Regions from separate parts of the Marinobacter sp. C2H3 genome, predicted to be linked through region 1. Evidence: predicted binding sites of a transcription regulator. Region 1 holds the regulator's gene; each other region holds the start of a gene.

Region 1 (3,256 bases):
GCAGCACCAAGCAGGAATCCAATGGCAGTCCTCAGGGCCAGTAACCTGGCAAAAAGTTACAAGCAAAAGCAGGTGGTCATCGACGTCTCCCTGGAAATCCAGAGCGGTGAGATCGTCGGCCTTCTGGGCCCCAACGGCGCCGGGAAAACCACCTGCTTTTACATGATTGTTGGCCTGGTGGCGGCCGATAATGGCCGCATCACCATCGACGGCCGAGACATCACGCCGCTGCCCATGCATGGGCGAGCCCGCGCCGGCATTGGCTACCTGCCCCAGGAAGCCTCGGTGTTCCGCAAACTGACCGTCCGGGACAACCTGATGGCCATTCTGGAAACCCGCAAGGAGTTGAACCGGGCGGATCGGGAGGCCCGGGTGACGGAACTGCTGGAAGAATTCCACATCACTCACATCCGTGACAGCGTCGGCATGGCCCTGTCCGGCGGGGAGCGCCGGCGGGTGGAGATCGCCCGCGCCCTGGCCATGGAGCCGGCGTTCATTCTGCTGGACGAACCGTTCGCCGGTGTGGACCCGATCTCCGTCAGCGACATCAAGCACATCATCCGCCACCTTCGCGACAAGGGCATCGGCGTGCTGATTACCGACCACAACGTGCGCGAGACCCTGGACATCTGCGAGAACGCCTACATCGTCTCCGGCGGCCACATCATCGCGTCCGGCAACGCCGATGACATCCTGGCCAATCAGCAGGTCAAGGACGTCTATCTAGGCGACGAATTCCGACTCTGAACCACCGGCCCAATTGTCTTGCCGGGTCGGAACCAGTAAACTCGGCAAAGAACTTGCTTATCTGCCCAAGTAACGGGCAGATAAAGGCTTTTTTCTTTTGTTCCAACACGATACGCGCCACGAGCGACGGTTCCTGAATCATGGTGATGAAAGCGTCCCTACAGTTAAAGCTGGGTCAGAGCCTGACCATGACCCCCCAGCTGCAACAGGCCATCCGGCTCCTGCAACTGTCCACGCTCGATCTGCAACAGGAAATCCAGCAGGCCCTCGACTCCAACCCGATGCTGGAAACCAGCGAGGACGACGACCACGGCGATCACGAGGACGGCCAGGGCAATGACGCCCGGGACGACGGCGCCGAGGCGCGGGAAACCGCAACGACGGATACCGAGACTGGCAGCGATCCCCAGGACGACTGGGGCGCTGAGGACATCACCACAGACTGGACGCCGGAATCCAACGCGGACAGCACCATTCCGGATGACCTGCCTGTCGACACCGCCTGGGACGACATCTACCAGTCCGCGCCGGCCTCCTCGTCCCGCAACGACGACGAAGGCGACAACGGCGACTTTGAAAGCCGTAACTCCGCCACCGAAACCCTTCAGGACCATCTCCTCTGGCAGTTGAACCTCACGCCCATGAGTGACCGGGACCGGGCCGTGGCCCACTCCCTGCTCGACGCCGTGGACGACCGGGGCTACCTGACCAGCACCCTTGAGGACATCCATGCCGGGCTGTCTGACGAGACCGACGAGGATCCCCTTGAGCTGGACGAGGTGGAAGCGGTGCTGCGCCGGCTGCAGCACTTCGATCCGCCGGGGGTGTTCGCACGTGACCTGCAGGAGTGCCTGCTGATCCAACTCAACCAGCTGCCGCCCGACACCCCCTGGCTGGCCCAGGCGCGGCTGGTGGTGACCCACTACATCAACCTGCTGGGCAACCGGGATTACGCGCAACTGCTGCGCCGCAGCCGCCTCAAGGAAGACCAGTTGCGGGACGTACTGGCGCTGATTACCAGCCTGAACCCGCGCCCGGGAGATGTGATCGACCAGGGCGAACCGGATTACGTGATTCCGGACGTGATCGTGCGCAAGAACGAGGGCCGTTGGCGTGTGGAGCTGAACCCGGAAATTGCCCCGCGCATCCGGGTCAACGCCGGATACGCCGCGCTGATTCGCCGGGCGGACTCCAGTGCTGACAACACCTACCTTCGGGACCAGCTGCAGGAAGCCAAGTGGTTCATCAAGAGCCTGCAAAGCCGCAACGAGACGCTGTTGAAGGTGGCCACCCGCATCGTCGAGCACCAGCAGGGTTTCCTGGACCATGGCGAGGAAGCCATGAAGCCGCTGATTCTCTCGGACATCGCCCAGGCAGTGGAGATGCACGAGTCCACCATCTCCCGGGTGACCACCCAGAAATACATGCACACCCCGAGGGGCATCTTCGAGCTGAAGTACTTTTTCTCCAGCCATGTCAGCACCGATGAGGGCGGCGAATGCTCGTCCACCGCCATCCGCGCGATGATCCGCAAACTGATCGGCGCGGAAACCCCAAAAAAGCCATTGAGCGATAGCAAAATTGCAGCCATGCTAGGGGAGCAGGGCATCAAGGTGGCACGACGCACCGTGGCCAAGTACCGGGAGGCAATGCACATTCCGCCTTCCAATGAACGCAAACGATTGGTGTAAAACAGGAGAGACGCCTATGCAACTCAACATTTCAGGCCATCATGTAGAATTGACCCCCTCCCTGAAGGACTACGTCATCGAAAAGTTCAATAAGCTCGAGCGCCACTTTGATCACATCTCCAATTGCCAGGTGACCCTGGAGGTGGATAAGGTGCGGCAAATTGCGGAGGGCACCATGCATGTGTCTGGCGGAGAAATCCATGCAAAGGCGGAAGATCAGGACATGTACGCGGCCATCGATTCCCTGATTGACAAGCTGGACCGGCAGGTCCTCAAGCACAAGGAAAAGAACGTGGAGCGGATGCACGGCAACGGCCAGCGCTGAGCGCCGCCGTTTCCCATTCGATCCGCTGACAAAACGCGCTGCGGCACTGACGAGGTGCCGCAGCCTTTTTTTACCAGACTGCAGTCGATCCCATGAGCGACCCATCCCTGACCATAGACACCATCCTCTCGCCCGAGCTGACCCTGTGCCGGGTGCCCGCGTCCAGTAAGAAGCGGGTACTGGAGTTCATCGCCGAGCAGATCCACCAGCGTGATGAAACGCTCGATGATACCCAGATGTTCAACAACCTGGTGGCCCGGGAGCGCCTGGGCAGTACCGGCATCGGACAGGGTATTGCCATACCCCACTGTCGGCTTGAGGGCCTGGACCGGGTGATTGGCGTCCTGCTGACCCTTGAGGAAAGCGTGGAGTTTGACGCCATCGACAACCAGCCGGTGGACCTGGTGTTTGCCCTGATCGTGCCCAAAGAGGCGACCAGCGAGCACCTTGAGCTGTTGAGCCAGCTCGCCGAGAAATTCAACCAGCGCTCGTT
Region 2 (3,256 bases), on a different contig from region 1:
ACCCCCTGGTCAAGCCAGGTCAGCAACTCCTGGTAATCCCCGTGCGCGGACAGCGAATCGAGATTGTGGATTTCCGCTTTGGCCGGCCAGTACTCGCCGTGAATCTTTACCGACTCCGCACCGTGAACCAGCGCATCGCCCCGAGTGCCCGGCGCCTGGAAGCCCGCAAACACCACGCTGTTGCGAGGGTTGGGCAGTAGCGTTTTGAGGTGATGCAGCACCCGCCCGCCCGAAGCCATGCCGCTGGCGGACACGATGATGCAAGGGTAGCGGGCGGCGTCCAGCTTCATGGACGCTTCCACGGTGCGGACGAATTCGGTGTGTTCGTCAATCAGCTCGCACTGGGCCTGGCTGAGCTTGTGCTCCTTGTGGTGGCGGCAGAAAATTTCCGTCGCCTTGATGGCCATCGGGCTGTTCAGGTACACGGGCAGTTTCGGAATCCGGCCTGCGCCCATCAGTTTGTGAACCACATACAGCAGCATCTGGGCCCGGCCGACCGCAAACGCCGGCATCAACACGATGCCGCCGCGGCCGGCGGTTCGGGTGATGATATCCGCCAGCACCTGTTCCGGGTCCAGTTCCCCGTGGGTGCGGTCGCCATAGGTGGATTCGCACACCAGCACATCCGCGTGTCGGATCGGCTCCGGCGGCCGCATGATCAGGTCCTGTTGCCGGCCGACGTCGCCGCTGAACACCACCGTCCGGCCCGACGCCTTGTGGTGCACGTGCACGCAGGAGGATCCGAGGATGTGCCCCGCGGGCGTAAACGTCACCTCAAAGCCGGGCACCGGCTCAAACGGCTCGTGGTAGTGCAGGGACTCAAAATGACGCAAGGCGGCCCGGGCATCCTTCTCCGTGAACAGGGGTTCCGGATTGGCGTGGCGGGAAAACTTCTTGTGGTGGGCGTAGCGGGCGTCTTCTTCCTGCAGGAAGCCCGCGTCCGGCAGCAGCACATCGCAGAGTTCGTGGGTGGCCCGGGTGCAGAATACCTTGCCCCGAAACCCTTGCTTCACCAGCGCAGGCAGGTAGCCGGAGTGATCGATGTGGGCGTGGGTAAGTACCACCGCATTAACGGTATCCGGCGCAACTGGAAACGGCGCCCAGTTTCGACGACGCAGCGTTTTCACGCCCTGGTAGAGGCCGCAGTCGATCAGCAGGCGATGGTGTTCGTCCGAGAGCAGATACCGTGAGCCGGTCACCGTGCCGGCGCCACCAAGAAATCGCAGTTTCATCGTGCATCCCTGTATCGCGATGGATGCTTTGAGCTTAACTCAGGTTTCCGGATTTGTCGGCCAAACCACGATTGCCCAACGGCCTCGTGGGCGGTTCAGGGCGCGATACTGCAACCCGAAGGCCGGTAGTCCGGCTTCCAGCTGCCGGCGCCGGAGGGATCTATCACACAGTTCCAGCCGCCCATGGCGCTTCGTTCCAAACGAACGACGGCACCTGCCACGTTCGGATGGGCTTTGCCCCCCAGCGTCACCTGAAGGTGACCGGATCCGTCAGGGTTCACCGTGGCGATGGGCGTAGACGCGTTACCGGTGGTCAAATCGGACGGCGTATACCCGAGCTGTTCGTTGGTGATGGCGGTCGTGGACGACGACAACGCCGTCTCAAACGGTGTCTTGTAATGCCCCAACTCGCCCACCGCCCGGCTGACCTGGGATTTCATGACATTCCCCTGGAACAATGGGATCGACATGGCGGCCAGGACGCCGATGATCGCCACCGCAATCATGAGTTCGATAAGGGTGAAACCGCGAGTCCTGTGAATCATGGTGCTCCTGCTCTGGGCGAAAATGTTTGACGATAGTGACGGGGTTGAGCGTGTTTTGTTCCGCAGGCCTGGTTTTACGAGTGCCGGCGGCTGACCGATGATTTTCTGAAAGCAAACCTGAGGCCAGGTTTGTCCTGTTGTTGGGCCTGACGGAATTCGCTAGTCTCAGCGACACCGGACTCACAGAAACCCACAAGGCCTGCCATGACCTACGCTGATCTTCTCCCGAAAGTCCTCGCCATCGCCGAAAGCGCGAGCGACGCCGTGCTCGCCATCTACCAGACGGACTTCGCGGTGGATTTCAAAGACGATAAGTCGCCCATCACCGCCGCCGACATCGCCAGCCACAAGATTATCGTCAGCGGCCTGGCCGCATTAACCCCGGATATTCCGGTTCTCTCCGAGGAAGGCGCACAAATGCCATGGAGTGAACGGCAGCAGTGGGCGAGATTCTGGTTGATCGACCCGATTGACGGCACCCGGGATTTTACCCAGCGTACCGGCGAGTTCACCGTCAATATCGCCCTGATCGAACACGGTGAACCGGTGCTGGGCGTGGTCACCGCGCCAGCGCTGGGAGAAGCGTTTTGGGGCGCGCGTGGCGAAGGCGCCCACAAACGGGAAAGAAACGGCGTCAGCCACGCCATCCAAGTGGCAACGCCGGGCCATGTCCAGCGGGTCGTGGCGAGTAAGAACCACCTGAACAGCGATACCCGAGCCTTCATCGAGCAACTGGGCGAACACGAGCTGGTGCAGGCTGGCAGCTCCTTGAAGTTTTGCCGCATCGCCGAGGGCAGGGCGGATATCTACCCGCGCCTGGGGCCAACGTCGGAGTGGGATACCGGCGCGGCGCATGCCGTGCTGCTGGCGGCGGGGGGAAGCATCCGCACGCTGGAGGGTGAGCCACTGCGTTATGGAAAAGAGGATGTATTGAATCCGTTCTTTGTGGCGGCTGGTGGGTGAAGGGAAGGGGTCAGATGAAGCTCATCTGACCCCAGAACTCCCGTTCCGCGCGCCGTCCGCGACGGCTCGGCAAGACAGTCGACGGTTTTATCGAATTACGCTAGTCTCAAAATCAACGTAGCGTCCCCACCTAGACCGGCCGCGTTCGGTGTTGTCGGTGGTCCTCCATTGCGGTTTTAAGGAAGCAGTTATGGCAGCGTTGCCCTTGCCATCCGACACGGAATTGTCCCAGTGCCCCATCGACGAGCTTCGCGAGCGGCTCAGCCATCTGGTGCCGCCAGTGGACGCTTCCCTGAACGAGCGGTTCACGTTCAACGTTGAAAAAGCGTTTCGTCAGGCCTGTTACGCCGGCGACCTGGACCGCATTGAGCTTTTCATACGCGGCTTGCCCCCCGCCTTCTCAGCCCTGCGTCAGTCCCTGCTGAACAATCGACACGCGGTGTCCTGGGCCGCCTACGGACGCCAGGAACGCGTCATCCGTTACCTGTGTGCGCTTCAGGAAGACGACGCGCTCAT
Region 3 (3,256 bases), on a different contig from region 1:
TCAGAACCGGATCCGACCGGTCAGCATATCCCGGAACATGACCCAGTCACCCATCAGGCTGTACAGTGGGTGGCGGAACGTGGCCGGGCGGTTTTTTTCGAATTTGAAGTGACCGACCCAGGCGAAGCCGTAGCCAATCACCGGAATGGCCAGCAGCCACAGGGGTTGGGCGGTACCGAGGGCATACAGGGCAACCGCAATCACCAGCGTGCTGCCCACGAAGTGCAGGCGTCGGCAGGTAACGTTACTGTGCTCTTCCAGATAGTACGGATAGAATTCCGAAAAACTGCGAAAGGTCTGTTTGTCCGTCATCGTGCTGCCATCGTGATTTGTCGTTGTTTGGCAAGGCGGCCTACGACTAAAGGATAACAGTATGACACAGATCTCACAATCTGCCTGTAAAGCGGCTCGACATACCCGCGCAAGTGCGCTTCGGATGTCCGTGCAGCGCTCCGTGATGGCGATTGCGCCGTGTGCCTTCGTGCTGGATTCATTGAACACAAGAGAGGCTGTATGACGTCTGCAACCGTCGCTTTTTCCGTAACCGATTTTCTGCTGTCCCGCGCCTCGGAGCCTCGGCTGACCGAGCCGGCACCGGGTCCGGCGATTCTGGCCCGGGCGTTTGCGTGCGCGGCGCGAACGCCGGATCACGCCCTGCTGCGGCCCTGGCGCTATCTCGTGGTCGAGGGCGACGGCCGGGATCGGCTCGGTGAGTTGCTGGCCAGCACCGCCCCGGCCGACGACGAGGCCAAGCAGGCGAAACTGCGCAAGGCGCCGCTCCGCGCCCCGATGGTCATCGTTGGCATTGCGTCGCCAACGCCCCACCCGAAAGTCCCCGAGGTGGAACAGGTCATGTCGGCGGCCGTGGGCATGGGCTTTCTCGAGCTGGCGCTGGCGGATGCCGGCTTTGGTGTCATGTGGCGCAGTGGAGACGTGGCCCATCATCCGGACGTTCGAAAAGGGCTTGGGTTGGCCGAGGGCGAGACCATCACCGGCTTCCTTTATGTGGGCACCGTGCTGGAGGCCAAGCCGCCGGTGCCCCGGCCGGAGCCGGAACGGTTCGTTCGCCGCTGGCCGGAGGACGGCCCACTGTAATCCCGCCATCGTTCGGAGGGCCGCCTGGCCGGCCACCGGGCGGATGAGGCAGGGGTTTGCCGCCTTCCGCCGCCGGGCCGGTCGGCCCCGCGGTTTTTCGGCTTCCCCGGGCCCGAAAAGCCGGCTTCCGCGAACCATTCCATTCACCACGCCCTGCCGCCAAACCTTGCCTCCAAACTGCGCCGCTACTGGCTTTCCAGAGAATTCGATGGTGCCGGCGCCCGCCGCACCGTGATCACTTCGGATCTTGGCATCAGGATTGCTTTATCCCTTCCAGAGACTTCGACCGGCAACCCATGCCCGGTTGCAACGGATCATGAGGAGAACGGGATGGCGATTTCCTTCGACAACGCCCTCGGCATTCACGAGCGGGCCCTGCAGGTTCGGGTCCAGCGCGCGGAAGTGCTGGCCAACAACCTGGCGAACGCCGATACCCCGGGCTACAAGGCGCGGGACATCGACTTCCGGGCCATGCTCCAGCAGGCCAACGAGTCCATGAGCGGTCTGGCCATGGAGCGTACCAACAGCGCCCACCTGTCCGGCGGTTCCGGTGGTGGCGACGGCGACCTGCTGTACCGGAATCCATACCAGCCGTCCGTTGACGGCAACACCGTGGATGCCCAGCAGGAGCAGGCGCGGTACATGCGCAACGCCATGGACTTCCAGGCCAGTTTCCAGTTTCTCAGCAGCAAGTTTGCCGGCCTGACCAAGGCCCTCAAAGGTGAGTAATCCGGGGTTCCGGGTTCAAGGAGACAGTTATGTCATTGGGTAGCATTTTTGACATCGCCGGTTCCGGCATGACCGCCCAGTCCCTGCGGTTGAACACCACCGCCTCGAACATCGCCAACGCGGAAACCGCCAGTTCCAGTACCGGTGAAACCTACCGGGCCCGCAAGCCGGTGTTTGCCGCCATCCAGCAGTCCATGCTGGACCCGGAGCGGCAGGGGTTTATGACCCAGGGCAACGAAGGCCCCGGCGCGGGCGTGCAGGTGGCTGGAATCGTCGAGAGCGACGCCGAGCTGCAGATGCGCTACGAGCCAGACAACCCCGCGGCCAACGAAGACGGGTACGTGTACTACCCGAACGTGAACGTGGTGGAGGAAATGGCGGACATGATGTCTTCATCCCGCAGTTTCCAGATGAACGTGGATGTGATGAACACGGCCAAATCCATGATGCAGCGCATTCTGACGCTGGGTCAGCAGTAACGGGCGGGGAGCAGGATCATGAGCGCCATTAACGCAACGGATGTATCGGATGTCCTTGGCCAGTACCGGGCCAAAAATGCATCGTCCGGCCAGGGCAGCAGTGAACTGGGCCGCAACGAATTCATGGATCTGATGCTGGCCCAGCTGAAAAACCAGAACCCGCTTGAGCCCCAGGACAACGGTGAATTCATCTCCCAGCTGGCCCAGTTCAGCTCCCTCCAGGAGATGCAGAACCTCTCGAGCACCGTGGACGACGTGGTCGGCCAGTTCCGGTCCTCCCAGGCCCTGCAGGCCTCGGCGATGGTGGGCAAGAGCGTGCTGGCACCGTCCGGGGTTGGCCTGCTGGGTGCCAGTGGGCAGCTGACGGGTGCCATCGAGGTGCCGGCGTCCACGGGTGGCCTGAAGCTGTCCGTGGCCAACGCCTCCGGTGAGCTGGTGCGCCAGATTGACCTCGGCAGCAGCCCGGCCGGCGTCACCAGCTTTACCTGGGACGGCAAGGATGGCAACGGCAACGCCTTGCCGCCCGGCCGCTACCAGATCATTGCCGAAGGGTCCTACCCCGGCGGTACCGAACAACTGAACACCATGGTCAGCGCCAACGTGGACAGCGTCTCCCTCGGGCAGGGCGGCTCCATTACGCTGAACCTGGCGGGCATGGGCTCCATCGCCCTGTCCGATGTGAAACAGATCAACTGAGCGCGGTCGCGGACCGAGAGGTGAATCATGGCATTTAATACCGGATTGAGCGGCCTGCGGGCGGCATCGGTGGATCTGGACGTGACCGGCAACAACATTGCCAACGCCAGTACCGTCGGCTTCAAGGGCAGCCGGGTGCAGTTCGGCGACCTCTACGCGAACGGTTTCCTGAGCTCCGGCACCAACCCGGTGGGTGACGGTGTGCGGGTGCAGGACATCCAGCAGTCCTTCGGCCAGGGCAACATCAGCTTCACCGA

The links. The regulator sigma-54, encoded in region 1, starts transcription at its own class of promoters, with help from an activator protein. The targets are predictions, from matches to a motif close to ANTGGCATNNANNTTGCTNT.
Region 2: a site for sigma-54 is predicted at 1,886-1,905, ahead of V3388_RS08245 (pilin). Genes of this name have one in related genera too.
Region 3: a site for sigma-54 is predicted at 1,342-1,361, ahead of flgB (flagellar basal body rod protein FlgB). Genes of this name have one in related genera too.

What each region holds. Positions count from the first base shown of each region.
Region 1 is NZ_JBBBNZ010000001.1:998,912-1,002,167, reverse strand. Features, by position in the region: gene lptA (lipopolysaccharide transport periplasmic protein LptA) at 1-44, shown strand, start outside; gene lptB (LPS export ABC transporter ATP-binding protein) at 22-747, shown strand; gene V3388_RS04385 (RNA polymerase factor sigma-54) at 894-2,438, shown strand; gene hpf (ribosome hibernation promoting factor) at 2,455-2,763, shown strand; gene ptsN (PTS IIA-like nitrogen regulatory protein PtsN) at 2,856-3,256, shown strand, end outside.
Region 2 is NZ_JBBBNZ010000002.1:694,398-697,653, reverse strand. Features, by position in the region: gene V3388_RS08250 (MBL fold metallo-hydrolase) at 1-1,232, opposite strand, end outside; gene V3388_RS08245 (pilin) at 1,328-1,777, opposite strand; gene cysQ (3'(2'),5'-bisphosphate nucleotidase CysQ) at 1,982-2,740, shown strand; gene V3388_RS08235 (hypothetical protein) at 2,931-3,256, shown strand, end outside.
Region 3 is NZ_JBBBNZ010000005.1:20,496-23,751, forward strand. Features, by position in the region: gene V3388_RS13785 (Mpo1-like protein) at 1-312, opposite strand; gene V3388_RS13790 (nitroreductase family protein) at 514-1,095, shown strand; gene flgB (flagellar basal body rod protein FlgB) at 1,426-1,824, shown strand; gene flgC (flagellar basal body rod protein FlgC) at 1,854-2,303, shown strand; gene V3388_RS13805 (flagellar hook assembly protein FlgD) at 2,322-2,999, shown strand; gene V3388_RS13810 (flagellar hook protein FlgE) at 3,027-3,256, shown strand, end outside.